2 regions of the Klebsiella oxytoca genome follow, and region 1 is predicted to be linked to the other one. Evidence: predicted binding sites of a transcription regulator. Region 1 holds the regulator's gene; the other holds the start of a gene.
What was found. Region 1 encodes LexA, which represses DNA repair genes until DNA is damaged. Its sites were predicted from a motif close to TNCTGTATGTACATACAGNA; they were not measured.
Positions count from the first base shown of each region.

Region 1 (16,563 bases):
AAGCTGGTAAACGCGCGGATAGTCCAGCGGCGGGATCTCGCGGTTCTCTTTGGGGCTCAGCCCTGAAAGCCAGGCTTTACGCGCGTGGATGATAAACATCTCGCATTCGCCTTTACCGGAGACCGTGTCGATAAAATCGCATAGAAATTCATAGCTGTCCTGGTCGTCAATGCCGATACGAGTTTTTACCGTTACCGGAATAGACACCACATCGCGCATCGCTTTAATACAGTCGGCAACCAGTTGAGCATTGCCCATCAGGCAGGCGCCAAACATGCCGTTCTGCACTCGGTCGGACGGGCAACCAACGTTAAGGTTAATTTCATCATAGCCGCGCGCCTGCGCCAGCTTCGCGCTGTGGGCCAGCGCAGTCGGGTCGCTCCCCCCCAGCTGTAAGGCAACAGGATGCTCTTCTTCGCTATAGGCCAGATAGTCGCCCTTGCCGTGAATAATCGCACCGGTGGTCACCATTTCGGTGTACAACAGCGTGCGCTGCGACAGTTGACGCAGAAAATAACGGCAGTGTCTGTCGGTCCAGTCGAGCATCGGCGCGATGGAAAAACGGTGAGCGGCAAAAGCAGTAGACGTTGATTCAGACATCATGGCGAATAAATAAGCATCCTGGTAAAAAGGGGCGCTACTATAGCATAAACATAAACCACTGGCGCATCGCGTCAGCGCTCACCTTTCCTGGCCCACAACAAACGCTATTTTTTCCGCGGCTTTCCGTCGTGCGGGCCAAAAAACTGCGGCGGATGGTCGACCCATCGATCCTGTCGCGTAGCGGCATAGCCGGGGTTAAGCGGATAGTAAATGCGATTAAATTTCTTGTTTGCCTCGCCAACGACTAACAGGCGAACCTCCTGCTCGGTGTTATTGAGAAAGGTGTGGCAAATACCGGTTCCGGCAGGAAAACCGACGCTGTCCCCCGGCTCCAGCTTCCACAGGTAGCCGTTAATCCACACTTCCGGATAGCCGTCCAGCACGTAGATAAACTCTTCTTCGTCGCTTTCCGCGTGCGGGTAAGAGGTTCGACGTCCGGGCGGTAGACGCTCGTGATGGATCCCCAGGCGATTCAACCGCAGACCGCGCGCCAGCGGCGCGCCGATGGAGAAAAGCTCAGCGCTGTCGGGATAGGTGGAATCATCCGCACCTTCCAGTTCACGCCAGTGTCGAATGCAATCAGGTCGTTTCATCGTTTTCTCCCGAAAATGAGATGCATCAGGTATAGCATAAGGCAGGCGGCAAGGTAGAGCCCCCAGAAGCGTACATGTGACTTGAAGTATGACGGGTATAGCCCGCTGGGTCTCGGCGTTTTATTTGTATCGTGATAAAGTAACAGTTTCATATTCACGCAACCAGAGGACGCTCATGGATAAGACCACTTCGCAACAAATGTTAGCGCATGCTGAAAAGCTCTGCGCGCAGCGTGGCGTGCGCCTGACCCCGCAGCGCCTTGAAGTATTGCGTTTGATGAGCCTGCAGCAAGGGGCTATCAGCGCCTACGACCTGCTCGATCTCCTTCGTGAAAAAGAGCCCCAGGCTAAACCGCCGACCGTCTATAGGGCGCTGGAGTTTTTACTGGAGCAGGGGTTCGTGCATAAGGTGGAATCCACTAACAGCTATGTACTGTGTCACCTGTTCGATCAGCCTACCCACAGCTCGGCGATGTTTATCTGCGACCGCTGCGGCAGCGTTAAAGAAGAGGGCGCGGAAGGCGTAGAAGATATTATGCATACCCTGGCAGCAAAAATGGGGTTTGCTTTACGCCATAACGTTATTGAAGCTCACGGCCTGTGCGCTGCCTGTGTCGAAGTGGAAGCCTGCAGCACGCCTGGGCACTGCCATCACGATCATACCATTCAGATAAAAAAGAAAGCCCGCTAAGGCGTAAGCCACAGCGGGATTCAAGGGAATATACCCGTCATACTTCAAGAAGCTGCATGTGCGTTGGCGATAACTCGGCCCCTCCCTGGGCCTCACCCTGACGGGCGCCGTTCAAAACGGTTAACCGTTTTGTCCTGCAACCTGCAACTCGAATTATTTAGGGTATTAATCGTAGGACAGGCAATAACAGTGGGTTAATACACGACGCTTTCGCTACCAGCGATAGTCGTTTTTAGTTTCCCAATCAGTCACTTCTTTCTCAGCCTGATCTTTAGCGTATCCATAACGTTCCTGAATTCTGCCGACCAGCTGATCGCGCTTACCTTCGATGACGGTCATGTCATCATCGGTCAGCTTGCCCCATTTCTCTTTCGCTTTACCTTTAAACTGTTTCCAGTTACCGCCGATTTCGTCTTTATTCATCATGCAATCCTCATCGTTCGGTGAATGAACAGCCCGCTGTGTCTCGGACATGACTTAACTATAGATGAGTATTCTGGGTAAGATTTATTATTCGGAATCTTTAACCACCAGAACAATAAAATACACTATGAAAACCAGGTACCGCGCCGCCAGTGCCGCCGCCAGATGACAGCCAAAGAAACGCCGCGTAGAGCGAGAAATACGGCCAGCGCCAGCCACAGTCCATGATTACCGAGCAGCGGTACCGTCAGCAGCGTCAGAGCAAACCCTGCCGCCGCCACCGCCATGCTGTTACGCATCTCCGCACCGCGCGTCGCGCCGATAAACATACCGTCGAGCAGGTAGCACCAGACGCCAACGAGCGGCAGTATCATCTGCCACACCAGATAGCGGTCGGCCAGCTGCTGTAGCGATGACAGCGAGGTTAACAAAGCAATAATGCGTTCGCCGGCGAGGCAGTAGATGAGCGCGAACGCCAGAGCCACCATCCCTGACTGGCGGCAGGCCGCATGCCATACGGCAAGCAGTTGGCTATCGTCGCGGGCGCCGTAAGCCTGCCCCGAGTGAGCCTCTACGGCGTAGGCAAAACCGTCCAGCGCATAGGCGGTAAAGGTCAACATCGTCATGAGTACGGCATTGACCGCGACAACATCAGCGCCGAGACGGGCGCCATATACCGTTACCGCCCCAAAACAAAGCTGTAGCAGCAGCGATCGCAGCATGATGTCGCGATTCAGCGCCAGCAGACGTCGTATATCTCCGCGCCAGGCATTTTTCAGCATCAACAGGGAAACGCCGCGTAGCGCCAGCACCCGTTTCGCCATTAGCAGGCCAATGACGAAAGTGGCATATTCTGCCGTAACCGTCGCCAGTGCCGCCCCCTGCACATTCATGTGCAGGCCCATCACCAGCCATAAATCGAGCACAATATTGAGCACGTTACCGACCACCAGCAGGATCACCGGCGCTCTGGCGTACTGTACCCCAAGCAGCCAGCCCAGCAGAACCAGATTTGCCAGCGAAGCCGGAGCGCTCAGCCAGCGGATCTCAAGGAAGCGCCGGGCCTGCTCAAGTACCGCTTCGCTACCGCCAACGATATGCAGCGCCAGATTTATTAACGGGATCCTGAAGAGAACAATCGCCAGCCCGGCGGCCAGCGCCAGGCCTAGCGGTTGCACCAGCGCACGCGCCAGCCGCTGCGGATCTTTTGCGCCAAACGCCTGTGCCGTTAGTCCGGTCGTGCTCATTCGCAGGAACAAAAGCAGCATAAAGAGGAAACTGGTCGCCGTCGCACCGACGGCCACGCCGCCCAGATAAACCGGGCTGTCGAGGTGACCAATAACGGCAGTATCCACCAGTCCCAGCAGAGGAACGGTGATATTGGAAAAGATCATGGGCAGCGCTAAGCGCCAAAGGGCTTTGTCGGCGGCGTTAAAAAGCATGGGGAAAGAGCCAAAATGAGGAAAAACGACGCGGCATCATACAATTACTGATGATGCCGCGGGATGAAGAAATTACTGCCAGTTGCCGTTACGGATAACGCCGACGGCCAGGCCTTCAATAGTAAAACTCTGCTCGCGGAGATCCACCACAATCGGTGAAAATTCGCTATTTTCTGGCAGCAGTTCAACGACGTTACCCTGCTTTTTCAGACGCTTCACGGTAACTTCTTCGTCAATGCGCGCCACAACCACCTGGCCGTTACGCACATCCTGCGTTTTATGTACCGCCAGCAGGTCACCGTCGAGAATACCGATGTCTTTCATCGACATCCCGCTGACGCGCAGCAGAAAATCGGCATTCGGTTTAAACATGGCCGGATCGACCTGATAGTGACCTTCAATATGCTGTTGCGCCAGCAGAGGCTCGCCTGCCGCGACGCGACCGATAAGCGGCAGACCCGTTTCTTCTTCCGTCAGTAGACGAATACCGCGGGAGGCACCGGAAACGATCTCAATTGCGCCTTTACGCGCCAGCGCTTTCAGGTGTTCTTCCGCCGCGTTTGGGGAACGAAACCCCAAGCGCTGAGCAATCTCCGCACGCGTCGGCGGCATGCCCGTCTGGCTGATATGATCCCGAATGAGATCAAACACCTCTTGCTGCCTGGTCGTTAACGCTTTCATTCCGCCCCCTGGGTGTATATACAGTTATGCTGTGAGTATATACAGCTAACGGTGATTTTGGAACCACATTTCACACAAAAATCAGGAGTTTCTTTCCGTTTTGCGAGCAGATACGAAAGGACTTAGCGATAGTTTGCCCATAAAAGCACTGCCCATGTGATCAGCGCGATGATAATCGCCAACAACACCGCCGCAGAGCCCATGTCTTTTGCTCGCCCCGAGAGCTCATGGCGTTCAGGGCCGATACGGTCCACGACCGCTTCAATCGCGCTGTTGATAATTTCAACTATCATCACTAACAGGACTGAGCCAATTAACAGCACTCGCGTAATGGCATCAACGTCTAACCAGCAGGCTATCGCCACGGCAATAATGGCCGCGACGCCTTCCTGACGAAATGCGGCCTCATTGACCCATGCCGCGCGAAATCCTTTCCAGGAATACCCTGCAGCTTTAATAATTCGGGTTAACCCAGTGGTATTATTGGCCATCAAACGAACCTTTTTATGTAAATGACATCAATGAGTGTACGCGTTTACTGCGTTACAACGGAAATTTTGCGCACTTTCTGTTATTCTTGCGGCGCATTTGCATGATTAACCAGAGGCTTCACATCGTCTATGTCTGGCTGGCAACGAATTTACTATAAATTACTGAATTTACCATTAAGGGCGCTGGTAAAGAGCAAGTCGATTCCGGCACAACCTGCTCAGGAATTAGGCCTGGATACCTCGCGGCCGATTATGTACGTCCTGCCCTACAATTCGAAGGCGGACCTGCTGACGCTGCGCGCGCAATGTCTGGAACATGAGTTACCGGACCCACTAGAGCCGCTTGAGATCGATGGCGCCCTGCTACCGCGCTACGTATTCATCCACGGCGGACCACGCGTGTTCACCTATTACACGCCGAAAGAAGAGTCTATTAAGCTATTCCACGACTATCTCGATTTGCACCGCAACCATCCTGACCTTGACGTGCAAATGGTGCCGGTCTCGGTCATGTTTGGCCGCGCACCGGGACGTGAAAAAGGCGAGGTTAACCCTCCTCTGCGCATGCTCAACGGGATACAAAAATTCTTCGCCGTTCTGTGGCTGGGCCGCGACAGTTTTGTGCGTTTCTCACCTTCGGTCTCTTTGCGGAAGATGGCGGACGAGCACGGCACCGATAAAATTATCGCTCAGAAGCTGGCCCGCGTGGCGCGTATGCATTTCGCCCGGCAACGTCTGGCGGCCGTCGGTCCACGTCTGCCTGCGCGTCAGGATCTGTTTAATAAACTACTGGCATCGAAAGCCATTGCTCGCGCCGTAGAAGACGAAGCGCGCAGCAAGAAAATCTCCCATGAAAAGGCGCAGCAAAACGCTATCGCCCTGATGGAAGAGATCGCAGCGAACTTCTCCTACGAGATGATTCGTCTGACCGACCGCGTGCTAGGCTTTACCTGGAACCGCCTGTATCAGGGAATTAACGTCCATAACGCTGAGCGCGTGCGCCAGCTGGCACACGAAGGCCACGAGATAGTTTATGTTCCATGCCATCGCAGCCATATGGACTATCTGCTGCTCTCTTACGTCATTTATCATCAGGGGCTGGTTCCGCCGCACATCGCTGCCGGCATCAACCTGAACTTCTGGCCAGCCGGGCCGATTTTCCGCCGCGGTGGCGCATTCTTTATTCGCCGTACGTTTAAAGGCAATAAGCTCTATTCAACGGTATTCCGCGAATATCTTGGCGAACTGTTCAGCCGCGGCTACTCCGTTGAGTACTTTGTCGAGGGCGGTCGTTCCCGTACCGGGCGTCTGCTGGATCCAAAAACCGGCACCCTGTCGATGACCATCCAGGCGATGCTGCGCGGCGGCAATCGTCCGATCACTCTGGTACCGATTTATATCGGCTACGAGCACGTGATGGAGGTCGGTACCTACGCTAAAGAGCTGCGCGGCGCAACGAAAGAGAAAGAGAACCTGCCGCAGATGTTGAAAGGTCTCAGCAAGCTGCGCAATCTCGGTCAGGGCTATGTTAACTTCGGTGAACCGCTGCCGCTGATGACCTATCTCAACCAGCACGTGCCGGACTGGCGTGAGTCTATTGACCCCATCGAAGCAGTCCGTCCTTCCTGGCTGACGCCGACGGTGAATAACATCGCCTCAGACCTGATGGTGCGCATCAACAATGCCGGGGCGGCAAACGCCATGAACCTGTGCTGTACGGCGCTGCTGGCATCGCGTCAGCGCTCGCTGACTCGCGAGCAGCTTACCGAACAGCTAGAGTGCTACCTCGCCCTGCTGCGCAACGTGCCATATTCGGCGGATGCGACCACCCCAGCGGCTTCTGCCAGCGAACTTATCGACCACGCGCTGCAGATGAACAAATTCGAAGTCGAGAAAGACACTATCGGCGATATCATCATTCTGCCGCGCGAGCAGGCCGTCCTGATGACCTACTACCGCAACAATATCGCCCATATGCTGGTGATGCCGTCGCTGTTGGCCGCTATTGTGACCCAACATCGTCGTATTACTCGCGGCGAAATCTTGCGTCACGTCGAGATGTTCTATCCGTTCCTGAAGGCTGAACTGTTCCTGCGTTGGGAAAAAGCGGAGCTGGCGGGCGTTGTCGATGCGCTGATTGCTGAAATGGAGCGTCAGGGTCTGATCGCCCTGAACGACGATGAAGTAAGCGTCAATCCGTCTCATGCCCGTTCTCTGCAGCTGTTGGCCGCAGGCGCGCGTGAAACGCTGCAGCGCTACGCTATCACCTTCTGGCTGCTAAGCGCTAACCCATCAATCAACCGCAGTACGCTGGAGAAAGAGAGCCGCACCGTGGCGCAGCGTCTGTCCGTGCTGCACGGCATCAACGCGCCAGAGTTCTTCGATAAGGCAGTGTTCAGCACGCTGGTGCTGACCCTGCGTGATGAAGGCTATATCAGCGATACCGGGGATGCCGAGCCGGAAGAGACGTTAAAGATCTACCGTATGCTGGCGGATCTGATTACCTCTGATGTGCGTCTCACGATTGAAAGCGTTACCCAGGATGAAGCGTAACGTTTAAAGAGATGTCCCGGCCTGCGCCGGGCTACCGGACCATGCGGTTTTGTAGCCCGGCTAAGGCGTTTACGCCGCAAGCCGGGAAACCCACAGCGCTACTGCATATACCCCATCGCCAGGCCGAGAAACAGCACCAGCCCAACGTAGTTATTGTTCATAAATGCCTTAAAGCAGTCATCGCGTTCACGTTTAAATATCAGCTTCTGCTGCCAGACAAACAGCGCCGCGGCGATAAACAACGACCAGTAATACTCCCAGCCCAACCCGCTCAGCCAGCCTACCGACGCCATCAGTACCAGCACCGCTATCTGTAAAATGCCGATGATTAAGCGATCGTTATCGCCAAACAGAATCGCCGTCGACTTGATGCCGATTTTTACATCATCATCACGATCGACCATCGCATATTGGGTATCGTAGGCCACCGCCCACAGGATATTGGCGAGGAACATCAGCCAGCAGCTCAGCGGCAGCGATTCGCTCACCGCCGAAAACGCCATCGGAATCGACCAACCAAATGCCGCGCCCAGAACAACCTGCGGCAGATGAGTGTAGCGTTTCATAAACGGATAGACCCATGCCAGCGCCAGCGCCGCTATCGACAGCAGAATGGTCATGGTATTCAGGGTTAGTACCAGCAGAAATGAAAGCAGCACCAGGACGACAAACAGGGTTCGCGCCTCTTTTTCGCTCACATCGCCGCTGGGCAGCGGACGGTGGGCGGTACGTTTGACGTGGCCGTCAAACTTGCGATCGGCATAGTCGTTGACCACGCAGCCTGCGGCGCGCATTAACCAGACGCCGGCAACAAAAACGGCGAGGATCCATAGCGGCGGTATTCCCGGCGTCGCCACCCACAGCGCCCACAGCGTCGGCCACAGCAGCAGCAGCGCGCCGATCGGTTTGTCAGTACGCATCAGGCGGTGAAACGCCAGCAGCTTGTTCTGCGTCAGACTCCACTCCATTTAATTATCCTCTCAATACAACGGCGATGCAGGCAAAAACAGTTCCGTCAGCAGCAGCGGTTTGCCGCTCAGCCGGAGGCGGGAACGACGCCCCCAAAGCTCTGCATTACGACCAATTTCAATAAAATCACGGGTTAGCGTCGATGACGTAAAGATATAGCGCCCCAGTGGCGTTTGCCCCAGCTGTTGCAGCGCCAGCTCGGGGCCACAGAGCGTCGACTCCGGCACGATAGTCCGCCCGGCCAGCCAGGGTTCAGCGTTGGCGCAAAGGATAATTTCCCGTAGCCAGTAGCGGGGTTCACTCGGCAGCAGGGACTCCTCATCAACCAGTTCTTCGCGTCCAACGAAGCCTTCATTAACCATCATGACGCTAACTTTCTTCCCCTGCTGCTCAAAACGCTTAGTCATTGAGTCTTCCAGCAATAGCCAGTCGCGCAGATGCGCGTCCAGCGGGGGCATAGTGGCAAAATAACGCAGCGCACGCAGTTGCGTAAGCGCAGGATGTGGCATGCCTGAATCTCCGGTACATAACGTAAAGGTATTGTATCGCAGAATGGGATATGGGGGGCGGGCAAACGTCAATATCCGATCATCCGCGCAACAGCTGTGCAACAGAGGCTGCCGCGCGATAAAAAAAAGTGCGCCCGAACGGACGCACCTAAAGGCTGTGCCTAAACATCAGCATTGTGGGGAGACGGTCACCCCTTGCCTTTTACACTGCTGATAAAGGTGGAACGAGCAGATTTCGAGCCAAGACGTTCAGCTTCGTTCATCAATTTCAGAGCCTTATCGATATCGCCTTTCGCGACCGCCTGCTTGATACCGTTGTTGAAGTAGGTTTCAGTATCATCAAGCATCGGTTCGCTTTTCGCCGCCGGGGCCGGGGCCGGAGCGGCAACCGGCGCGCTATAGGCAGGAGCTGCGGTATTACCTACGGTAACAGGACCCGGAGCGGACGAACCGAACAGCGGGCCAACCAACACGCTGGAGGCGGTAGAAGTTTTCACCTTCAGGCTAATGGTACCGTTTGTAACGTGTTTCGCGATGGGATCCGGAATATCCGGCACCGCATTGCCGGTACCTTTGGCGTAAGCCTTCGCCGGATCGATTAATTTAGTGGTCTGCTGCAAATCCTGCGGTGTGGTAAAGACCAGCACATAAATTTTCTGCTGTCCCAACGCCGGCGTCAGGCGCATTACGCCTTCCAGACGATCGGAGCTCATCACACCCGGTTCAAGATAAGTGAAGTAGCTGCTGGGGAAAAACGCGGATGGCGTCATATTCTGGTCAAGAATCAGCACGTTCGGCGCATATACTGTGGTTTGTTTTTCCACTTGGCTGGTTAACGTAATATTGAGCTCGCCAATATTCGCCGGAACGCTGTATGCGGCGACCGGACCACTGATACCGGGGACATTGAGCATCTGTCCTGCCACGGCGAGCTTTGTGGTTTGCGTTTTTGATTGATCGACTGGCGTCCAGGTTAGCTGCTGCAACGCGGAGGCCGGAATCGACGGCGCGGCAGAGGTGTTCTGCGGCACAAAATTAACATCAGCAAAACTGACTGCGGGTACGCAGGCCATCAGGCCGACGGACAGGCAGAGGGCAACGAGACTTTTCTTCATTTTCATTGTTATCACCTCAATTCCGATGGCCGAGCGGTAGCCAGGCAATAGCGCGCTGGGCCTGAGATAGAGGGGCTTACGCCCCTCTTTTTTTAGTTACGAACGGTTAGATTCGATTACCACCAGATTTCCATCTGGGCACCGAAGGTCCACTCGTCGTTGTCGCCACGGCTAGTAGTGCTCAGGCCTGAGTTAGTTGCGGCGGCATACTTGGATACATTATCGCCACTTTTGATGTAGCCCCAGTTCTCATCCCATTTCGCATAAGTTGCAAAAAGACGGATTGCTGGACGGGACCAAATGCTGTCGCCTGCCTGCCACTGTTGTGCAAGGGTGATTTTGTACTGATTGTTGCGATCGCCGGTCTGCTGAGATTTCACGTTGTCGTACCCAACTTCCAGCAAAGTACTCATGATCGGCGTCCATTTGTACATTGGGCGAACGCCAACGGTCCACCACTCGGTACCAAGGTCGTTGTCAAAATCGATTTTTTGGAACATACCGACGTACATCAAATCCCATTTGTCGCCAAGGGAAATGGCACCATGATCAAGAACACGCCACATATTACCGTTGTTGTTAATCACGTTATTTGCATAGTTAGTTTTACTGCCGTCTGGATTCGTGACCGTAAAGGAAGAAGAGCCATAGGAACCTTGAGAGGCACCTTTGCCCTGCGTCGTCATAGAATCCGTCGCGTATTGCAGAACAAACTTGTTAAAGCCTTTCAGCATGCTTTGGGTATGCTCTGCGGTGAACATCCAACCATCTTTTGATGCACCATTTGCCAGGCTATAGTCATCAGTAGTATTGGCTCGTCCGTAATCGACCCCCAGCTCCAGTACACCATCTGGGTTAGTTTCCAGACCCGCTAAGCGAATATCGAAAACGTCATTGGCTGTATCTTTGGATTTACTATAAATATTGTCGCTACTGAAGGTATAAGACCCTCCGGCTTCTTGAGAACGCGTTGCTGCCAGAGAGAGTTTACCGAAGCCCAGATCGATGTTTTCAATACCGGCACCAGGACCAGAAATATCCCAGTAGTAGAAGTCGATCATATGAACGTCATGACGTTGGTAGAAGCGCTTACCGGCCCAGATGGTGGATCCTGGCAACCATTCGATCAGGTTTTTACCCTGCACGTTAGCTTCACGGAATGCCGGACTGGTGGATTCCCAGTCGTTCTGCTGCGACACAGAGTAGGCGACGTTGGTATCGAAGTAGAAGCTCTTATCACCTTCTTTCCATACTTCCTGACCCAGCTTCAGTTCCGCATAGGTTTCACATTCGTTACCCAGACGGTATTTACTTTGAGCGCCGGTTGCCTGGAAGCACTGTTGTTCACCGCCGCTGCCGGTCCAGCCGATACCAGAACGGGCATAACCGTGGAAATCAACGGCCAGCGCCTGAGCAGACATAACGCCTGCCGCAACGGCGACCGCCAGTGGAAGTTTGCGCAGAGTAATCATCATTCTATCTCCTGAGATCATTGCTTTTCTTTGAACGCTTCGCCTGTTGTTGCGCCTGTTTATCGACGCTGCAGGGTGCACGTTTTTTTTAATGGGAAGCCCTACACGCCCGGCTCTTTATGTAGCCGACGACAAGCGGTGCCATCCTCACGGAATAAATGGCAGCGTTCCGGCGGCAAACCGATGGCGAATGTGGCTCCCTCTTCTACCAGCACCACGTCATTCTGGCGGTAAACCAGGTTCTGACGGATGGATGGGATCTGAATATGAATTTGCGTTTCGTGACCGAGCTGTTCGACTACCTGAACTTCACCTTCAAGGGTGACGTCGGCGATATCGCTGGGCAGCAGATGCTCCGGGCGAATACCTAAGGACATGTTGGCGCCGACCTGAACGCGGGAGCTGTCCACCGGTAGCCAGACCTGCTGGCGGTTCGGCAGCTCCACCTGTACCTGCTCGATGGCGGTCGCGGTGACTTTAACCGGCAGGAAGTTCATCTTCGGCGAGCCAATAAAGCCCGCGACGAAGCGATCGGCCGGATAGTGATAGAGTTCGAGAGGCTTCCCAACCTGGGCGACGCGACCGGCGTCCAGCACCACAATCTTGTCAGCAAGCGTCATCGCTTCGACCTGGTCGTGGGTCACGTAAATCATCGTGCGGCCAAGGCGCTTATGCAGGCGGGAAATCTCAATGCGCATCTGTACGCGCAGCGCGGCGTCGAGGTTAGAGAGCGGTTCATCCAGCAGGAAAACCCGCGGTTCGGCCACCAGGGTACGGCCGATCGCCACGCGCTGGCGCTGACCGCCGGAAAGCGCTTTAGGTTTACGCTCCAGCAAATGAGCCAGCTGCAGAACTTCCGCCACCTGGGTCACTCGCTGGTTGATCAAATCTTTTTTGGCGCCGGCCAGCTTGAGGCCGAAAGACATGTTTTCCGCGACGGAAAGGTGGGGGTAAAGCGCATAAGACTGAAACACCATCCCGATACCGCGCTCGGCGGGTGGGACATCATTCATGCGGGTATCGCCAATCAGCAGATCGCCGCTGGTCACCGTTTCCAGCCCGGCAATCATACGCAGCAGGGTAGATTTGCCGCAGCCTGATGGCCCAACAAACACGACGAACTCCCCATCCTGGATTTCGAGATTGATATCTTTCGACACCACCACGTCACCCCAGGCCTTAGTTACATTTCGCAGCTGTACGCTCGCCATGCCCTTCTCCCTTCGTTACAACCTGTCACTTAACGACACATTCAAGATGGGCTGACTATGCGGCATTCATACATAGGGTAAATCCTCCACCCCCCGGCTTTTTTATGGGGGAGGAGACGGGAGGATGAGAGATGACGTCTCGCCGCCGGGAGGGACGAACGGATGCCGATTTCGTGATGTAGCCTGCAAAAATGGTCGCCTTTTTATGTGCTCCAGGACGCATAACCGGCGATTCTGCAATGGAGATCACATAAACGGGGGATGGGGCGTAGACATGGGGAGGATGGAAAGAGGTTGTTAAAAAAGGAAACTCATCACCGTTAAGCCACTCAAGTGTATCCACGAGCACATCACCAAATAGGACGGGTATATGAAAATCAAAACTGGCGCTCGCATCCTCGCGCTGTCTGCATTGACCACGATGATGTTTTCCGCCTCTGCCCTCGCAAAAATTGAAGAAGGTAAGCTGGTTATCTGGATTAACGGCGACAAAGGCTACAACGGCCTCGCTGAAGTGGGTAAAAAGTTTGAAAAAGACACCGGCATTAAAGTTTCCGTAGAGCATCCGGACAAGCTGGAAGAAAAATTCCCACAGGTTGCCGCGACCGGCGACGGCCCTGACATCATCTTCTGGGCTCACGACCGTTTTGGCGGCTACGCGCAGTCCGGTCTGCTGGCAGAAATCACCCCGGACAAAGCCTTCCAGGACAAACTCTATCCGTTCACCTGGGACGCGGTTCGTTATAACGGCAAGCTGATTGCCTACCCGATTGCCGTCGAAGCGCTGTCGCTGATCTACAACAAAGACCTGGTGCCAAACCCGCCGAAAACCTGGGAAGAGATCCCGGCGCTGGATAAAGAACTGAAAGCGAAAGGTAAGAGCGCGCTGATGTTCAACCTGCAAGAACCGTACTTCACCTGGCCGCTGATTGCTGCCGACGGTGGCTACGCGTTCAAGTTTGAAAACGGTAAGTACGACGTGAAAGACGTCGGCGTAGATAGCGCTGGCGCGAAAGCGGGCCTGACCTTCCTGGTCGATCTGATCAAGAACAAGCACATGAACGCCGACACCGACTACTCCATCGCGGAAGCAGCATTCAACAAAGGCGAAACCGCGATGACCATCAACGGTCCGTGGGCGTGGTCTAACATCGATAAGAGCAAGGTTAACTACGGCGTTACCCTGCTGCCAACCTTTAAAGACAAGGCGTCCAAGCCGTTCGTTGGCGTTCTGAGCGCCGGTATTAACGCCGCCAGCCCGAACAAAGAACTGGCGAAAGAGTTCCTCGAAAACTACCTGATGACCGATCAGGGCCTGAGTGAAGTGAACAAAGATAAACCGCTGGGCGCTGTGGCGCTGAAATCCTTCCAGGAAGAGCTGGAAAAAGATCCGCGTATCGCCGCCACTATGGCCAACGCCCAGAAAGGCGAAATCATGCCGAACATTCCGCAGATGTCCGCTTTCTGGTATGCCGTACGTACCGCGGTAATCAACGCCGCTAGCGGCCGTCAGACCGTCGATGCGGCGCTGAAAGACGCACAGACTCGTATCACCAAGTAATACGGTTTCCCTTATTTCTCAGGAAATAAGGTTTATTGAATACGTTGTTACACCAAATCATTCGCGCTACATCAAGGCAGCGACGATGCAAATCCCCAGGAGCTTACATCATCGGTAAGTAACTGGGGTACGCATCCGCAGCCAACAAGGAGGTAGCGCGCAGGATAAAGTGTAAAGAGGATGATCCCCATGGATGTTGTGAAAAAGAAACACTGGTGGCAAAGCCCGCAGTTCACATGGTCTGTGATCGGCTTGTTGTGCCTGCTGGTGGGTTACCTTGTTGTTTTGATGTACGCCCAGGGGGAGTACCTGTTTGCCATCATGACGCTGATTTTAAGCTCGGTTGGCCTGTATATTTTTTCCAATCGCAAGGCCTACGCCTGGCGCTATGTTTACCCAGGACTCGCCGGGATGGGGCTGTTCGTCCTGTTCCCGCTGATCTGTACCATCGCAATTGCTTTCACCAACTACAGCAGCACCAACCAGCTGACCTTTGAACGCGCTCAGCAGGTGCTGATGGACCGCTCCTTCCAGGCTGGCAAATCCTACAACTTCGCGCTATATCCAGCGGGAGACAAGTGGAAGCTGGCGCTGACCGATGGCGAAAGCGGCAAAAACTATCTTTCCGATGCCTTTGCATTCGGCGGCGAGCAGAAGCTGCCCTTAAAAGAGGCTGAGGCGCTGCCTGAAGGCGAACGCGCCACCCTGCGCGTGATTACGCAAAACCGTACCGCTCTGAACCAGCTGACCGCCGTGCTGCCGGATGAAAGCAAAGTCATTATGAGTTCCCTGCGTCAGTTCTCCGGTACCCAGCCGCTGTACGCGCTGGCTAATGATGGCACTTTGACCAACAATCAGAGCGGCGTGAAATATCGCCCGAACGCCGAGGTCGGTTTCTATCAGGCAATCAACGCCGACGGCAGCTGGGGCAGCGAAAAGCTCAGCCCGGGCTATACCGTGACCATCGGCTGGGATAACTTCACCCGCGTGTTCCAGGATGAAGGTATCCAGAAACCATTCTTCGCGATTTTCGTCTGGACGGTAGTCTTCTCTGTTCTGACCGTTATTCTGACCGTTGCGGTCGGCATGGTGCTTGCCTGTCTGGTACAGTGGGAAGCCCTGAAAGGCAAAGCTATCTACCGCGTACTGCTGATTCTGCCTTACGCCGTACCGTCGTTTATCTCAATTCTGATCTTCAAAGGGCTGTTCAACCAGAGCTTCGGTGAGATCAACATGATGCTCAGCGCGCTGTTCGGCATTAAGCCGGCCTGGTTTAGCGACCCGACCACCGCTCGCTCAATGATTATCATCGTCAATACCTGGCTGGGCTATCCGTACATGATGATCCTGTGCATGGGCCTGCTGAAAGCGATTCCTGACGATTTATATGAGGCCTCAGCAATGGACGGCGCCACGCCGTTCCAGAACTTCTTCAAAATTACGCTGCCGCTGCTGATCAAACCGCTGACGCCGCTGATGATCGCCAGCTTCGCCTTTAACTTTAACAACTTCGTGCTGATTCAGCTGTTGACCAACGGCGGGCCGGACCGGCTTGGCACCACCACGCCGGCGGGCTACACCGACCTGCTGGTGAGCTATACCTACCGCATCGCCTTCGAAGGCGGCGGCGGCCAGGACTTCGGCCTCGCGGCGGCTATCGCTACGCTGATCTTCCTGCTGGTAGGCGCCCTGGCGATTGTTAACCTGAAAGCCACACGTATGAAGTTCGATTAAGGGAGATAACGATTATGGCTATGGTTCAACCCAAATCTCAGAAGCTGCGCCTGCTCACGACGCATCTCCTGCTGCTGATTTTTATCGCGGCGATTATGTTCCCGCTGCTGATGGTCATCGCTATCTCGCTGCGCGAAGGGAACTTCGCCACCGGTAGCCTGATTCCCGAAAGTATCTCCTGGGAGCACTGGCGGCTGGCGTTAGGCTTCAGCGTTGAACACGCTGACGGTCGCGTCACGCCGCCCCCCTTCCCGGTCCTGCTGTGGCTGTGGAACTCCATCAAGGTGGCTGGCATTACCGCCATTGGCATCGTCGCGCTCTCTACTACCTGCGCTTACGCTTTTGCCCGCATGCGCTTCCCGGGCAAAGCTACGCTGCTGAAAGGGATGCTGATTTTCCAGATGTTCCCTGCGGTTCTGTCGCTGGTCGCGCTGTACGCGTTGTTTGACCGTCTCGGCCAGTACGTGCCGTTCGTCGGCCTGAATACCCACGGCGGGGTGATCTTCGCCTATATG
Region 1 is NZ_CP046115.1:338,209-354,771, reverse strand. It holds gene dusA (tRNA dihydrouridine(20/20a) synthase DusA) at 1-603, opposite strand, end outside; gene GJ746_RS01655 (cupin domain-containing protein) at 708-1,196, opposite strand; gene zur (zinc uptake transcriptional repressor Zur) at 1,372-1,887, shown strand; gene GJ746_RS01645 (CsbD family protein) at 2,101-2,310, opposite strand; gene dinF (MATE family efflux transporter DinF) at 2,436-3,752, opposite strand; gene lexA (transcriptional repressor LexA) at 3,825-4,433, opposite strand; gene GJ746_RS01630 (diacylglycerol kinase) at 4,556-4,924, opposite strand; gene plsB (glycerol-3-phosphate 1-O-acyltransferase PlsB) at 5,054-7,477, shown strand; gene ubiA (4-hydroxybenzoate octaprenyltransferase) at 7,576-8,445, opposite strand; gene ubiC (chorismate lyase) at 8,458-8,955, opposite strand; gene malM (maltose operon protein MalM) at 9,144-10,076, opposite strand; gene GJ746_RS01605 (maltoporin) at 10,187-11,545, opposite strand; gene malK (maltose/maltodextrin ABC transporter ATP-binding protein MalK) at 11,644-12,753, opposite strand; gene malE (maltose/maltodextrin ABC transporter substrate-binding protein MalE) at 13,124-14,314, shown strand; gene malF (maltose ABC transporter permease MalF) at 14,504-16,048, shown strand; gene malG (maltose ABC transporter permease MalG) at 16,063-16,563, shown strand, end outside.

Region 2 (16,563 bases), 1.5 Mb from region 1:
ACATCGAGCATGAGATTCGCGAGGCGGTGGCCAGCCTGCTGATCCCAAGCCTGCTGATTATCGGCCTTGCGCTTTATATCTCTATGTTGGCCGTGAAAAAAATCACAAAACCCCTTTCACGCCTCCAGCAGGAGCTGGAAAGCCGTACCCCGGATAATCTACAGCCCATCACTTTGAAAGAATCGGTCCCGGAGGTTACCGCGGTAACCAGCGCGATAAATCAGCTGGTATCCCGTCTGAATTTAACTCTCGATCGCGAGCGCCTGTTTACCGCCGACGTCGCCCATGAGCTGCGCACCCCTCTGGCCGGGCTGCGTCTGCACCTGGAGCTACTGGCGAAAGTGCACGGCATAAGCGTGGATCCGCTGATCCAGCGTCTCGATCAAATGACCAATAGTATTAATCAACTGCTTCAGCTGGCGCGCGTCGGCCAGTCGTTTTCTGCCGGAAGCTATCAGCAGGTCGCGCTGAAAGAGGATGTTTTCGAACCGCTGCAGAGCGAGCTGGAGTCAATGCTGCAACAGCGCCAGCAAAAGCTGGTATTCAGCGACAAAGAAGGTGGAGCGGTTGTTTCGGGCGACGCCACGCTGGTGAAGGTGATTTTGCGGAATCTGGTGGAAAACGCGCATCGTTACAGCCCGACAGGGTCAACGATTAAAGTATCGATAACGCCTGGCCCGACGCCGATACTGGCGGTCGAGGATGAAGGTCCGGGAATTGATGAGGCCAAAAGCGGTGAATTGAGTAAAGCGTTCGTCCGAATGGACAGCCGCTACGGCGGTATTGGCCTTGGGTTAAGCATCGTTACCCGCATCGCGCAGCTGCACGACGCCCAGTTCTTTTTACACAACCGTCAGCCTGGGCCGGGCGTTCGCGCATGGGTGCTTTTCCCGAAAGCTTCCCGTCAGAATGTCAGTACCCATTGATGGAAAAAGGCAACGACGATAACAAAAGCGCAGGTGACTGCCAGGTATTCGCGAAAGGTTAATTTTTGCATGGCGCTATCCTCAGTAGATTGAGGATAGTTTCGCCAAACAATATTAAGCCAACATTAAGCATCGCGGAAAAACGCGACAGAGGACAATAAGTAACGAAGTCTGTTGGCAACCCGTTTTGGCTAATGTGCTCGCTTTTCTGTCGGGTGACGGCTGGCGCCTTACCCGACCGACGAAAACCACATCCAGTTCACAATCCCGTAAGCCCGGTAAGGCGCCAGCCGCTACCGGGCGCTATTGACCTACGAAGCGGCAATAAACAGATCGCGCAGCTGATGGAGCTGGTCGCGAATTTGCGCCGCCTCTTCAAACTCCAGGTTCTGAGCATGCTGCATCATCTGCCCTTCCAGCTCGTGAATTTTCTGCTGTAACGCTTTCGGCGTGAGCTCTACGGTATCCGCCTCAACCGGAGAACGAGCCTTACTGCGTCCCTTGGTTTTGGTTTTCGCGATATTCTGACCAAGCGCCAGAATATCGACCACTTTCTTATTGAGCCCCTGCGGCACAATACCGTGCTCTTCGTTGTAGGCCTGCTGCTTCTCGCGGCGGCGCTCGGTTTCACCGATCGCTTTCGCCATTGACGGCGTAATTTTGTCGCCGTAGAGAATCGCTTTACCGTTGATATTTCGCGCCGCGCGGCCAATAGTCTGAATCAGCGAGCGTTCAGAGCGCAGGAAGCCTTCTTTATCGGCATCAAGGATCGCCACCAGCGAGACTTCCGGCATATCTAACCCTTCACGCAGCAGGTTGATGCCCACCAGCACGTCAAATTCGCCGAGGCGCAGATCGCGAATAATCTCCATACGCTCGACGGTATCGATATCCGAGTGCAGGTAGCGCACTCGCTCACCGTGCTCTTCCAGATATTCGGTTAAGTCCTCTGCCATTCGTTTGGTCAGGGTCGTTACCAGCACGCGCTCGTTGATCGCGGTACGGATGCGAATTTCCGAAAGCAGGTCGTCCACCTGGGTTGCCACAGGACGCACTTCAATCACCGGATCAAGCAGCCCCGTTGGACGGACAACCTGATCGACCACTTCGTCGCCGGATTTATCCAGCTCATAGGCTCCCGGCGTTGCCGAAACATAGATAGTTTGCGGCGCCAGAGCCTCAAACTCTTCAAACTTCAGCGGACGGTTATCCAGCGCTGACGGCAAACGGAAACCGTACTCAACCAGCGTCTCTTTACGCGCGCGGTCCCCGCGGTACATACCGCCGATTTGCGGAATAGTGACGTGGGATTCATCAATCACCAGTAGACCATCGGCCGGCAGGTAGTCGAACAGCGTCGGCGGCGGCTCGCCCGGCCCGCGGCCCGACAGGTAGCGCGAGTAGTTCTCAATCCCCGAGCAGTAGCCCAGCTCGTTCATCATTTCGAGATCGAACTGCGTACGCTGGCTCAGGCGCTGCTCTTCAAGCAGCTTGTTGTTCTCCAGCAGCACCTTACGCCGCCCCGCCAGTTCGACTTTAATCTCCTCCATCGCCTGAACGATACGCTCGCGTGGAGTGACGTAGTGAGTTTTCGGGTAAACGGTGAAGCGCGGGATAGTTGACTCGATGTGGCCGGTCAGCGGATCGAACAGCGACAGACGCTCGACTTCCTCATCGAACAGCTCAACGCGCAGCGCGATATCGTCAGATTCTGCCGGGAAGATATCAATCACTTCGCCGCGTACGCGGAAGGTACCGCGCTGAAAAGCTTGATCGTTACGGGTATACTGCAGCTCCGCCAGGCGGCGCAGAATGGCGCGCTGGTCGATAATCATGCCGACCGTGAGGTGCAGCATCATTTTCAGGTATAGGTCCGGGTCGCCCAGACCGTAGATGGCGGAGACCGATGCCACTACCACCACGTCGCGACGCTCCAGCAGCGCTTTGGTCGCCGACAGACGCATCTGCTCAATATGTTCGTTCACCGACGCATCTTTCTCGATAAAGGTATCCGAGCTTGGTACGTAGGCTTCAGGCTGGTAGTAATCGTAGTAGGAGACGAAATACTCCACCGCGTTCTCCGGGAAGAACTCTTTCATCTCGCCGTAAAGCTGGGCAGCCAGGGTTTTATTCGGCGCCAGTACCATCGTCGGACGCTGGAGATCGGCAATGACGTTGGCAATGGTGAACGTTTTACCTGAACCGGTCACCCCGAGCAGCGTTTGATGCGCCAGGCCATCTTCGAGCCCCTCTTCCAGGCGACGAATGGCTTCCGGCTGGTCGCCGGACGGATGGAAAGCAGAATGCAGCTTAAATGGTTTACTCATCAATCAGAACCTGAAGAAGGGTTGGACGGCAGGTGTTTAATTCTACTCGTCGGCTCAGCTTTTGCCAACAAAAAATACTGGATATAAAAACAGTGTTATATTATCGTATCCAGACGAATCAGCCTTTTTTGCCATCATCATGAACGAATAAAAACCGCTTTACGGAATAATCCACCACTCTGTGGGGTTATCCCCAAAAAGTTTTGATATTTAACATTTGTCAAGCAAGGTAATGAATGTTTTATGGCAGCCGGTGACACTTTTCTTACAGGCATTGCTTTTATTCAATTAATTGATATTTAAGGGTTTTTAATAAAAGACGGGTTTCGCGTCAATTCGCCCGCAGGCCGCGTACTCTCTAGCTTACCGCAAGTTTTCTAACTCTAATACACAAGGTTATCCACAGGAATAGTGGATAACTGTCTGCAGCCCATGACCCATGCTACCCGGACAAACCTGACCGCTGCAGTAAAACCGGTTGCAAAAAAATTTTATTGATTTTTTTTTGCTATTTATCGGCTAAGAATAGCTGGAATTTTTGTTATTTATGCACCACATTTCAGCGTCCCGGCACCGGGAAAGTGCAAGGCTGGCCGCCTTTCTCCCGGCCGCATCTGTGTTTATCAGCAAATACCGAGAGTTCTTTTTCCTGGCAAGAGATTTGCAGCATCTTCTTGTCGCCTGCTATCCCAGGAAAGGAGAAAACGTCTATGTTGAGTCTACGTGCCGTCAATCACTATTACGGAAGCCAGCACACGCTGTGGAATGTCGATCTTGAGCTTAAGCCAGGTCAGTGCACTGGCGTTATGGGAGGTCAGGGAATGGGAAAAACAACGCTCGTCAACTGCATTACCGGCCACCTTCCGGTCGCCAGCGGCAGTATGACCTGGCAGGAAGCGGGAGCCGCGCCCTATGACCTGATGCCGCTCTCCGCGCAGTCGCGTAGCGCCATCGGCATTGGCTACGTACCGCAGGATAAACGTATCTTTTCGCAGCTAAGCGTAGAGGAAAATCTGCATATCGCCCTGGCGGCGGGTGGCGAACCGGCCTCAGCGTTCGCCGGGGAGATTTACGATCTGTTTCCCGAGCTTTACGCCCTGCGGCAGAGTAAAGGGATTACGCTCACCGCGGACGATCAGTACCAGCTGGCGCTGGCCCGGGCGCTGATAACCCGCCCGCGCCTGCTGATCCTTGATGAACCATCACGCGTTGGCGGGCAGCGTTTCCTCCACAAGCTGGGAGATTTGCTGGTGCGCCTGAATCGCGATATTGGGCTGACGATACTGATCGCCGAGCAGCACCTGCCGTTTATCCGCCGGGTGGCGGATCGTTTCTGTCTGCTCCACTGCGGTCGCAACGTCGCCCAGGGCGATGTTATGCAGCTGGATGCGCCGCTGCTGGCAAAATGGATGACGCCGGATCCAGCGCGCTGAGGTCAAGAAACCGGCCGAGATCTTCGCGCTGAGCGGCATCCGCCAGCCACGGGATTTCGCCCAGAAACGGCGCGGGCAGCACGCGCTTCAGCGTCGCCAGATACTCAGAATGACGTTTGCCCGGCGGCTGGATATCGTTAGCTATCCATCCCGCCAGCGGCAACCCGGCATGAAGCACCGCCCGGGCGGTAAGCATTGCGTGGTTGATACACCCCAGCTTAACGCCGACCACCAGAATCACCGGCAGCTGCTCCTCCTGAACCCAATCGGCAAAGGTCAGGGCTTCTGAAAGCGGCGTAAACCAGCCTCCCGCCCCCTCAACCAGCACCCAGTCCGACAACGCTTCCAGCCCGCGCAGGCCCGCAGAAATCGTGGCGGCGTCAATCGGTCGCCCTTCGGCGGCGCTGATGATATGTGGCGACGTTGGTTCGGCAAAAGTAAAGGGATTAACCTGTTCGTAACGCAGCGCCACCCGGCTATTACGCTGCAGGGCCAGCGCATCGTCATTGCGCAGCCCCTGTGCCGTATATTCGCTGCCGGAAGCCACCGGTTTATAGCCCGCGCTCTTATATCCCGCGCGGTTGGCCGCCTGCAGCAGAGCGCTGCTGGCAACGGTTTTCCCCACTTCGGTGTCGGTACCGGTAACGAAAAAACGTTTAATCACGTTCGATGACTCCTGTAAAAAGATGGTACGTCAGCGGGCACTGGCCCTGCTGCTGCGGCCAGGCGAGCTGAAGCTGCCGCAGTTTGCGGCGACTGAGCGTCGCCGCGCTGCGTCCCTGGTGCAAATGAGTCGCGCCGATGCCTTTGAGCGAACGCATCGCGCTGAGTGCATCATTAAACGGCAGCGTGATGGTATGAACGTGGCCGACGGCGCGACGATCAGCCAGCGCCTGACGTACCGCCTGTTCGCTGAGAAAACGATTGGCGTGCGGCCGTTCGTCGATGGCTCGCCAGGCCTGGTTCAGCTCCGGCAAAGAGCCAGCCAACAGGGTAGTGAACGCAACCCGCCCGCCCGGCCGCACCACCCGATAAAGTTCGTTAAGAGCGGTGGCGAGGCTGCCGCACCATTGCACCGCAAGATTACTCCACGCCAGGTCGACGCAGCCCTCCGCCAGCGGCAGCGCTTCGATGTCGCCTTCAACGTAGCGGTGCGCGCACTCCCCGCGACGGGCTTCCGCCAGCATGTCGGCGGAAAGATCCAGCGCCGTCACCCGACTCCCCGCATCAAGCCAGAAACGGCTCATGCTGCCAGGGCCGCAGCCCGCGTCCAGCACCTCGGGAAAAGCTACCATCCCGAGCTTTTCCAGCAGCAAAGAGGCGCTACGGCGCTGTAGTTCATCGTGCCGGGAGTAGTGCTCTGCCGCGCGGCCAAACGCCGCCGCTACTGCACGTTTATTCACCGCCGTCATGCAGTACCTCCAGCAGTCGGGCGATATCGGAAGATTCATGGGCGGCGGTCAGCGTCAGACGCAGACGCGCGCTGCCAGCGGGAACCGTCGGCGGGCGGATGGCGGTCGCCCAGCAGCCACGCGCGCGCAGGTGCGCCGCCAGCCATAGGGCTCGGGCGTTATCGCCGACGATCAGCGGCTGAATCGCGCTGCCAGAATGAGTCAGTTGGCCGGGATAATGGGACATTCCCCGGCGAAAGTCGGCGATATGGTCAGCCAGCTTATCCCGCCGCTGCTGCCCATCGTCGCTACGAATGACGCCCAGCGCGGCGCTCAACGCTACCGCCTGCGCCGGAGGCATCGCGGTGCTGTAAATCAAATGGCGGGCAAACTGCAGCAGATATTCCGCCAGCGTCTCGCTGCACAGTATTGCCGCACCGCTGACGCCAAACGCTTTGCCGAAGGTGACGATTAGCAGATCCGGACGTATCTGCTGCGCATGGCTGCTGCCGCGCCCTTCTGCGCCCACCGCGCCGATGCCGTGCGCATCATCAACCAGCATTAGCGCGCCCGCCGCCCGCGCAGCCCGTTGTACATCAGCCAGCGGCGCGCTATCGCCATCCATACTAAAAATGCCTTCGGTCACCACCAGCTGCTGGCCGGTTAGCGGTTTCGCCAGCAGATCTGCAAGATGCCGGGAGTCATTGTGCTGAAAGCGCCGCAGCTGCGCCGGGCTAAGGCTGGCGGCTTCCAGCAGCGAAGCATGGCTGAGACGGTCAGCCACAATCCGGTCCTCTTTGCCCGCCAGCGCGGCGATCGCCGCCTGATTTGCGGCAAAGCCGGAGATAAACAGCAGCGCGCACGGATAGCCCAGCCAGTCGGCAAGCTGCTCTTCCAGCGCGCGGTGCGCCTCGCTATAGCCGCTGACGTGGCCGGAGCCGCCGCTGCCGACGCCGTAGCGTTCCGCCCCCAGCTGCCAGGCCTTGACTATCGTTGGATGCTGGCTGAGGCCCAGATAATCGTTGCTGGAAAAATTGAGCCAGCGCTGCCCGTCGCGGATAAGCCAGCGACCTGCTCCCAGAGTTACCGGTTGACGTCTGCGCAATGCATCCGCCGCCTGCCGCTCCGCCAGCGCCTGCTCGATACGGTGCTGCCAGCTCATAGCGCCGCCGCGTTGTAATATTCCTCAGTATCCGGGTTCAGCAACGCCTGCTCCAGGCGCTGCTGTTGGGCATTATCGCCTTCCAGCACCTCTGTCTGCTGCGGGTTGATCCCCAGCTTGCGGAACAGCTGCAGGTCTTTGTCCTCTTCCGGATTGGGCGTGGTCAGCAGCTTACAGCCGTAAAAAATAGAGTTTGCTCCGGCCATAAAGCACATCGCCTGGGTCTGTTCGTTCATCTGTTCGCGACCGGCGGAAAGACGCACGTGCGAGGTCGGCATCATGATGCGCGCAATAGCAATAGTGCGAATAAAATCAAAGGCATCAACGTCGTCATTGTCCGCCAGCGGCGTTCCCTTAACCTTAACCAGCATATTGATCGGCACGCTTTCCGGCGGCGTCGGCAGATTAGCCAGCTGCAGCAGTAGCCCGGCGCGGTCTTTAACCGTTTCCCCCAGCCCGACGATACCGCCGGAACAGACTTTGATCCCGGCATCGCGCACTTTGTCGAGGGTATCAAGACGCTCCTGGTAGGTGCGGGTGGTGATGATATTGCCGTAGAACTCCGGCGAGGTATCAAGATTGTGATTGTAGTAATCCAGACCGGCACCGGCGAGACGCTGTGCCTGGCTATCGTTCAGCGTGCCAAGCGTCATGCAGGCCTCCAGCCCCAGTTCCTTCACTCCTTTCACCATCTGCTCAAGATACGGCATATCGCGGTCGTGAGGGTTCTTCCACGCCGCCCCCATGCAGAAACGGGTTGAACCGGCTTTTTTCGCCTGCCGCGCCGACTCCAGCACCTGCTCAACCTCCATCAGGCGTTCGGATTCGAGACCGGTTTTATAGCGCGCGCTTTGCGGACAGTATTTGCAGTCTTCCGGGCAGGCGCCGGTCTTAATCGACAGCAGCGTGCTGACCTGAACCTGGCGCGGGTCGAAATGCTGACGATGGACCTGCTGCGCTTCAAACAGCAGATCCAGAAAAGGTTTATTAAATAACTCAGTGACTTGTGACATTGTCCAGCGTGGGTGGTGAGCCATTAGCCTCTCCAAAAGTCGTACAGGTTCTATTTCACACGGCCTCTTTGTTGGCTGCACTCGCGCACCCCGGTCACATAGTGAAGTTTGCCGCCTCGATGCTGCGCGAAATATTTTGTGTACGATTCATTGTAAGTTCAGTGTAGACTTGTAAACCTAAATGTTTTCAAAATGGTTTACAAGTCGATTATGACAACGGACGATCTCGCTTTCGATCGGCGCCATATCTGGCACCCTTACACTTCAATGACTTCGCCGCTGCCGGTCTATCCAGTGGTATCAGCCCATGGCTGTGAGCTGACCCTGTCCGGCGGCGAACAGCTGGTTGACGGTATGTCGTCCTGGTGGGCGGCCATTCATGGCTACAATCACCCGCGGCTGAACGCGGCAATGAAAATGCAGATTGATCGGATGTCGCACGTCATGTTCGGCGGGATTACCCATCCTTCCGCCGTCGCCCTGTGCCGCCAGCTGGTGGCGATGACTCCGGAAAGTCTAGAATGCGTATTCCTCGCCGATTCCGGCTCCGTTGCCGTCGAAGTGGCGATGAAAATGGCGCTACAGTACTGGCAGGCGAAGGGCGACCCGCGCCGGCGCTTTCTTACCTTCCGCAACGGCTATCACGGCGATACCTTCGGCGCGATGTCGGTCTGCGATCCGACGAACTCGATGCACAGCCTGTGGCAGGGTTATCTGCCGGATAACCTCTTTGCCCCGGCGCCGCAAAGCCGCTTCGACGGCGAGTGGGACGAACGGGATATGGTGCCGTTCGCCCGGCTGATGGCCGCCCATCGCCATGAAATCGCGGCGGTGATCCTCGAGCCCATAGTGCAGGGCGCAGGCGGAATGCGGATGTACCATCCCGAGTGGCTGCGGCGAATCCGCAAGATGTGCGATCGCGAAGGCATTTTGCTGATAGCCGATGAGATTGCCACCGGTTTCGGTCGTACCGGTAAGCTGTTCGCCTGCGAGCACGCGGATATCGCAGCGGATATTCTGTGCCTTGGTAAAGCGCTGACCGGCGGCACCATGACGCTTTCCGCCGCCATCACCACCCGGCTGGTGGCGGAAACCATCAGCGACGGCGAAGCGGGCTGCTTTATGCACGGACCGACCTTTATGGGCAATCCGCTGGCCTGCGCGGTGGCGACCGAGAGCCTGCGCCTGCTGGAAAGCGGCGAGTGGCAGCAGCAGGTGGCCGCTATTGAAGCGCAGCTCAAAGCCGGGCTGGCCGCGGCACGAGAATCCGCCCTGGTTGCCGATGTCCGCGTTCTTGGCGCGATTGGCGTTGTCGAAACCCGCCGTCCGGTCAACATGGCGGCCCTGCAACGCTTTTTCGTCGAGCAAGGCGTATGGATCCGCCCGTTCGGTCGCCTGATCTACCTGATGCCGCCGTACATCATTACGCCGGCACAGCTGAGCCGCCTGACGCGGGCGGTTAACATCGCCGTTCAGGATGAAACATTTTTTAGCGAATAAGAGACGGTAAAGGCGCGGCGCACGCGCTACACTTCTTTGCTAATCAGTGAATTAATGCGAGGAGAGACGATGAAATTAATCAGTCATGATTTGCAGGATGGCGAGAAGCTGCCTAATCGTCATGTCTTCAACGGCATGGGCTACGATGGCGATAATATTTCACCGCACCTGGCGTGGGATGAGGTCCCGGCCGGCACTAAAAGCTTTGTGGTGACCTGTTTTGATCCCGATGCCCCGACCGGTTCCGGCTGGTGGCACTGGCTGGTGGCCAACCTTCCGGCCGATACCCGCGTGTTACCGCAAGGAGCTGGCTCCGGCCAGGCCGAACTGCCGGAAGAGGCCATCCAGACCCGTACCGATTTTGGTCAGGCGGGATACGGCGGCGCGGCGCCGCCGAAGGGCGAGACCCACCGTTATATCTTTACCGTCCACGCGCTGGACGTCGATAAAATTGATGTTGATGAGGGCGCAAGCGGCGCGATGGTAGGCTTTAACGTCCATTTCCACAGCCTCGGCAGCGCGTCGATTACCGCCCTGTTTAGCTAATCCCCGGATGGCGGCGTAAACGCCTTATCCGGGCTACAGGTGAGTGCGATTGGGTAGCCCGGGTAAGGCGTCAGCCGCAACCCGGGTAAACCAAAACAATCACGATTCCGTCACCGCCTGCACGGCGTTTTTGCGCACCCGCGCAAACCACACCGCCGTCAGCAGGCCGAGCCACACCAGACCGGCAATCAGCGCAATCCGCGTCTCCTCGACCATCCCCAGCACCGCGATCACTAGCCCCATAAACAGCAGGGTAAGCAGCGGAGCAAGCGGCCAGAACGGCACCGGGAAGGCGATATTACGACGCTCTTCTTCAGACAAACCACGACGCATCGCAAAGTGCGCCAGCAGGATCATCAGCCAGACCCACACCGTCGCGAAGGCCGCCAGCGAGGCAATCAACACAAAAACCTGCTCCGGCATCAGATAGTTAAGCACCACCGCCGCCAGCAGCGCCACGCCCATCACCACCACCGTCATCCACGGCACGCCGTTGCTGGCGATACGCTGGAAGCTCTTCGGCGCCAGCCCCTCTTTGGCCATACCGTACATCATCCGCCCCGCGCCAAAAATATCGCTGTTAATCGCCGAAATACTGGCGCTGATGACGATGATATTCAGAATGGTTGCCGCCGCCGGAATGCCCAGGCCATCAAAAATCAGTACGAAAGGACTACCCCGTTCGCCGAAGCTGTTCCACGGGAAAATCGCCATCAGAATCGCCAGAGTGCAGACGTAAAACAACACGATACGCAGCGGAATCGTATTGATCGCCTGCGGGATCACCTTGTGCGGATCCTTCGCTTCCGCCGCGGTGACGCCAATGATCTCAACGCCGCCAAAGGCAAACATCACGATCCCAAGCGAGGCCACGATCCCCTCCCAGCCGTTAGGGGCAAAGCCGCCATGGTTCCATAGGTTATCCAGCCCAGTTGCCGGGAAGGCGTTACCGAATCCGAAGAAAATAATGCTGCCGCCCGCCACAATCATGGCGATAATCGCCACCACTTTGATCAGAGATAGCCAGAACTCCATCTCGCCAAAAACGCGCACGCTGCACAGGTTCATGGCGCCGATAAAAAAGATAATGCTCAGCACCCAGATCCAGCGCGGAACATCGGGATACCACAGCCCCATGTAGATGCCGAAAGCGGTCACGTCCGCGAGGGCGACGATCACCATCTCAAAGGTGTAGGTCCAGCCGGTGATAAACCCCGCCAGCGGGCCAAGATACTGGCGCGCGTAGCTGCTGAAGGAGCCGGAAACAGGGTTGCGTACCGCCATTTCCCCCAGCGCGCGCATCACGATAAACACCGCCGCGCCGCCAATCAGATACGCCAGCAGTACCGCCGGACCAGCGGCCTTGATTGCCGATGCCGAGCCATAAAACAGCCCGGTACCAATAGCGGAGCCGAGCGCGATAAAACGTATGTGCCGGGCATTCAGCCCGCGCAGCAGGTGTGGCTTGTGTTGTTGTTGCATATGCAAGTGTCCTGATAGTTTTTATACGACGACAAATATGCGTGTAGAGTGGCCGGGAAGAAGAGATCCTCCCGGCGCAGGTACAGAGAACAGCGATGGTTTAGAGCACGGCAGGCAGCAGCCGCGTCAGATGACGCGCCGCCAGAAGCTCAATAGCGTTTTCGATATCCGGGGCGAAGAAGCGGTCCTCGGTGTAGTGAGTGACTCTTTCGCGCAGCAGAAGGCGCGCCTCTTCCAGCAGCGGGCTGCTGGTCAGGCCTTCGCGCATATCCAGCCCCTGCACGGAAGCTAACCACTCAACGGCCAGTACGCCGCGGGTGTTTTCCGCCATCGCCCACAGACGACGACCGGCGGCCGGAGCCATCGAGACGTGGTCTTCCTGGTTGGCGGAGGTCGGCAGGCTGTCCACGCTGTGCGGGTGCGACAGCGCTTTATTCTCACTGGCCAGCGCCGCCGCCGTCACCTGGGCAATCATAAAACCCGAGTTGACGCCGCCGTTTTTCACCAGGAAAGGCGGCAGCTGCGACATATGGCTGTCCATCATCAGGGCGATTCGGCGCTCGGACAGCGAGCCAATTTCGGCAATCGCCAGCGCGATATTATCCGCCGCCATCGCCACCGGTTCGGCGTGGAAGTTGCCGCCGGAGATCACGTCGTTCTCGCTGGCAAATACCAGCGGGTTATCAGAGACCGCGTTCGCTTCAACCAGTAGCACTTCCGCCGCCTGGCGAAGCTGGGTCAGGCAGGCGCCCATCACCTGCGGCTGACAGCGCAAAGAGTACGGATCCTGCACCTTGGTGCAGTTATGATGCGACCGGGAAATGGCGCTGTCATCGGTGAGCAGGTGGCGATAGAGCGCCGCGGCGTCAATCTGCCCGCGCTGGCCGCGCGCTTCATGAATACGCGGGTCAAACGGACGACGCGATCCGAGCGCCGCCTCGGTGGTTAACGCCCCGCAGACCACCGCGGAAGCAAACAGGTCTTCGGCTTCGAACAGGCCGCGCAGAGCAAATGCCGTCGAGGCCTGCGTGCCGTTGAGCAGCGCCAGTCCCTCTTTCGCCGCCAGCGTGATTGGTTCAAGCCCTGCCTGACGCAGCGCCTGCGTTGCCGGTAGCCACTCCCCGCCGCGCACCCGCGCTTTCCCCTCGCCGAGTAGGGTTAAGGACATATGCGCCAGCGGCGCAAGATCGCCAGACGCGCCGACCGAACCTTTTGCCGGGATCCACGGCGTCACGCCTGCGTTAACCAGGCCAATCAGCGCCTGAATCACGCTCAGACGGATCCCGGAAAAGCCGCGTGACAGGCTGTTAATCTTCAGCACCATAATCAGGCGAGCAAGGTCATCATCCAGCGGTTCGCCAATCCCCGCCGCGTGCGACAGCACCAGAGAACGCTGAAGATTTTCCAGGTCATCGGTGGAGATACGGGTTTGCGCCAGCAGGCCAAAACCGGTGTTGATACCGTAAGCGGTACGGCCTTCCGCCAGAATCGCGTTAACGCAGGCAACGCTGTCATCGATCGCCGCGAAGGCGCTCTCGTCAAGAGTCACTTTCAGCGGCTGGCTGTAGATGTCGCGCAGCTGCGACAGGCTGAGTTGGCCCGGAATCAGTGTTAAAGCGTTCATTTAGCGTGCCCCTGCGTTGCTGCTACCATCGGAAGATTCAAACCTTGTTCTGTCGCGCACTCAATGGCGATATCGTAACCCGCATCAGCATGACGCATAACGCCGGTCGCCGGGTCGTTGTGCAGAACGCGGGCGATACGCGCCGCCGCTTCATCGGTACCGTCACAAACGATAACCATCCCGGAGTGCTGCGAAAAGCCCATCCCTACTCCGCCGCCGTGATGCAGCGACACCCAGGTCGCACCGCTGGCGGTATTCAGCAAGGCGTTGAGCAGCGGCCAGTCGGAGACAGCGTCGGAACCATCGCGCATCGCTTCCGTTTCGCGGTTCGGGCTGGCGACCGAACCGGAATCAAGATGGTCGCGGCCGATGACGATCGGCGCGGAGACTTCGCCGCTGCGCACCATTTCGTTAAACGCCAGCCCCAGCTTCTGCCGCCACTCCAGTCCTACCCAGCAGATACGCGCCGGAAGCCCCTGGAAGCTAATGCGCTCCCGGGCCATGTCCAGCCAGTGATGCAGATGCTTATCGTCTTTAACAATCTCTTTCACTTTGGCATCGGTTTTATAGATATCCTGCGGGTCGCCGGACAGGGCAACCCAGCGGAACGGGCCAATGCCGCGGCAGAACAGCGGACGAATATAGGCGGGAACGAAACCGGGGAAAGCAAACGCATTGCTAACGCCCATCTCCTGGGCCATCTGGCGAATATTATTGCCATAGTCAAACGTCGGCACGCCCATTGCGTGGAAAGCCAGCATTGCCTGTACATGGTCGGCCATTGAGCGCTTCGCCGCCAGGATTGTCCCCTGCGGGTCCGCTTCGGCTTTAGCCTGATACTCTTCCCAGCTCCAGCCTTTCGGCAGATAGCCGTGCAGCGGATCGTGGGCGCTGGTCTGATCGGTCACCATGTCAGGACGGACGCCGCGCTTGACCATTTCCGGCACGATTTCCGCCGCATTACCGCACAGGGCGATTGAGATGGCCCGGCCCTCAGCGGTGTATTTCTTGATACGTGCCAGAGCGTCATCCAGCGACGTTGCCTGTTCGTCAACGTAGCGGGTGCGCAGGCGGAAATCGATACGGCTCTGCTGGCATTCAATATTCAGCGAACAGGCCCCGGCTAAGGTTGCGGCCAGCGGCTGCGCGCCGCCCATACCGCCCAGGCCGGCGGTCAGTACCCAGCGGCCCTTCAGGCTGCCCTGGTAATGCTGGCGACCGGCTTCCACGAAAGTTTCATAGGTGCCCTGCACGATGCCCTGGCTGCCGATGTAAATCCAGCTTCCGGCGGTCATCTGGCCGTACATCGCCAGACCTTTGGCATCCAGTTCGTTAAAGTGTTCCCAGGTTGCCCAGTGCGGCACCAGGTTGGAGTTGGCGATCAGCACGCGTGGCGAGTTTTCATGGGTTTTGAAGACGCCCACCGGCTTGCCGGACTGCACCAGCAATGTTTCATCGCTCTCGAGATTTTTCAGCGCCTTCACGATAGCGTCATAGCATTCCCAGTTACGCGCCGCGCGTCCGATACCACCGTATACCACCAGCTCATGCGGGTTTTCGGCGACATCCGGGTCGAGGTTATTCATGAGCATTCGCAGCGGGGCTTCGGTCAGCCAGCTCTTCGCATTTAACGTCGTGCCACGCGGCGCACGTACGTCCTGCTGGCGGTATTTGCTTTGCGACATCGGGGGTTTCTCCTGACAATTAACGTTGGGTACGCAAATACATATACTTGTCTATACAAGCATGCGCAAGCCAGGATTTAACAGAAATGATACATTTTTGTTATATTGCGTCAGCAATCACGTTTTGCCGACGCGCAGGAGGATCAGGAAGCGAAATGCCCCTGGAGACGGTAGCGGCTACCGGGAAAAAGCAGGCGCGCGTGGGAGACAATATGGGTGGTGGACCAGGTGCGACGGCGGATCAGCAAACACGGGTCGTGGGCGTGGATTTGCAGCAGGGCGCACTCCTCAGCCGTTGCCTGTACCGCCTCAACGATATGTTCTCCCTCGGTCAAGGGGGCGATCAGCGACAGATAGTCGTGGGGCGTGGTGGCGGTATAATCCTGACGCAAATAGTCCGGTATCACGGCGGCGTTTACGCAGCGGTCCTCGATCTGTACCGGGATCTCATTTTCAAAATGCACCATCAGCGAATGAAAAATCCGCGTGCCAGCGGCTACGTTCAGCGCCGCCGCCTGAATCAGATCGGCCTGAGTCTCTTCCAGCAGGAGCACCTCACAGCGGTGCTGATGATGGCGAGAGGCGATTTCTTCAGCGATGCTGCGCACTTCGAACAGCGCCGACTGCCCTTTCGGCTCGGCGACAAAAGTCCCCACCCCCTGTAGCCGCACCAGCAGACCTTCATCGGTCAGCTCGCGCAGCGCCCGATTGATGGTCATCCGGCTAAAGCCAAACTGCGCCACCAGCTCCGCCTCCGAAGGAATACGATCGTGCGGCCGCCAGACGCCGCTGTGGATCTTTTCGCTGATTGCCTGCTTCACCTTTTCATAGAATGGCGCAGGCGCGGAACGAGGTTGCGGTGAGAACATGCCGGGCTTCCTTGTGCAATGGGCGACGAAACATCCAGAATATACTGAATCGCTAGCGCCACCAATGGGCGATTTGCCATGCCAGACGGGCCGCCGCGCGGGCTCCCTGGCTGTCAATATCATACTGTGGATTAAACTCAACCAGGTCCACCGCCTGAAGCTTACCGCTGCGGCACAGCGGCTCGATGATTCTCAGCAGCATAGCCAGCGGGATGCCGAGTGCGGCAGGTGCGGAGACGGCAGGCATTTCGCGAGCGGGCAGCACATCAAGATCGATAGTGAGATACAGGCGATCGTAGCGGGCAATATTACGCTCGATTTCCGGGATAACTCGCGCCTCAAGGGAGTGAAGAACTTCCAGATCCTCGATAATCGTCACCTCGCGGCGGGCAGCCTCGTCCAGCAGCGCCTGGGTATTGGCGGCACGGCTTACGCCGATACAGGTATAATGAAAAGCGCGCCGCTGCGCTTCGCAGACCAGCGCCAGCTGGCGGAACGGCGTACCCGAGCTGGCCCGGTCGGCAAAACGTAAATCAAGGTGCGCATCGAGATTGATAATGCCGACCTCTTCTGCGGGAAAAGCGTCCAGTACCCCGGCGCCGTGG
Region 2 is NZ_CP046115.1:1,800,468-1,817,030, reverse strand. It holds gene pmrB (two-component system sensor histidine kinase PmrB) at 1-926, shown strand, start outside; gene uvrB (excinuclease ABC subunit UvrB) at 1,238-3,253, opposite strand; gene GJ746_RS08420 (ABC transporter ATP-binding protein) at 3,964-4,686, shown strand; gene bioD (dethiobiotin synthase) at 4,628-5,350, opposite strand; gene bioC (malonyl-ACP O-methyltransferase BioC) at 5,343-6,098, opposite strand; gene bioF (8-amino-7-oxononanoate synthase) at 6,082-7,239, opposite strand; gene bioB (biotin synthase BioB) at 7,236-8,276, opposite strand; gene bioA (adenosylmethionine--8-amino-7-oxononanoate transaminase) at 8,463-9,752, shown strand; gene GJ746_RS08390 (kinase inhibitor) at 9,822-10,298, shown strand; gene GJ746_RS08385 (amino acid permease) at 10,398-11,780, opposite strand; gene hutH (histidine ammonia-lyase) at 11,881-13,404, opposite strand; gene hutU (urocanate hydratase) at 13,401-15,089, opposite strand; gene GJ746_RS08370 (histidine utilization repressor) at 15,233-15,958, opposite strand; gene hutG (formimidoylglutamase) at 16,011-16,563, opposite strand, start outside.
Region 2: the regulator LexA is predicted to act here: its motif matches at 3,329-3,348, upstream of uvrB (excinuclease ABC subunit UvrB).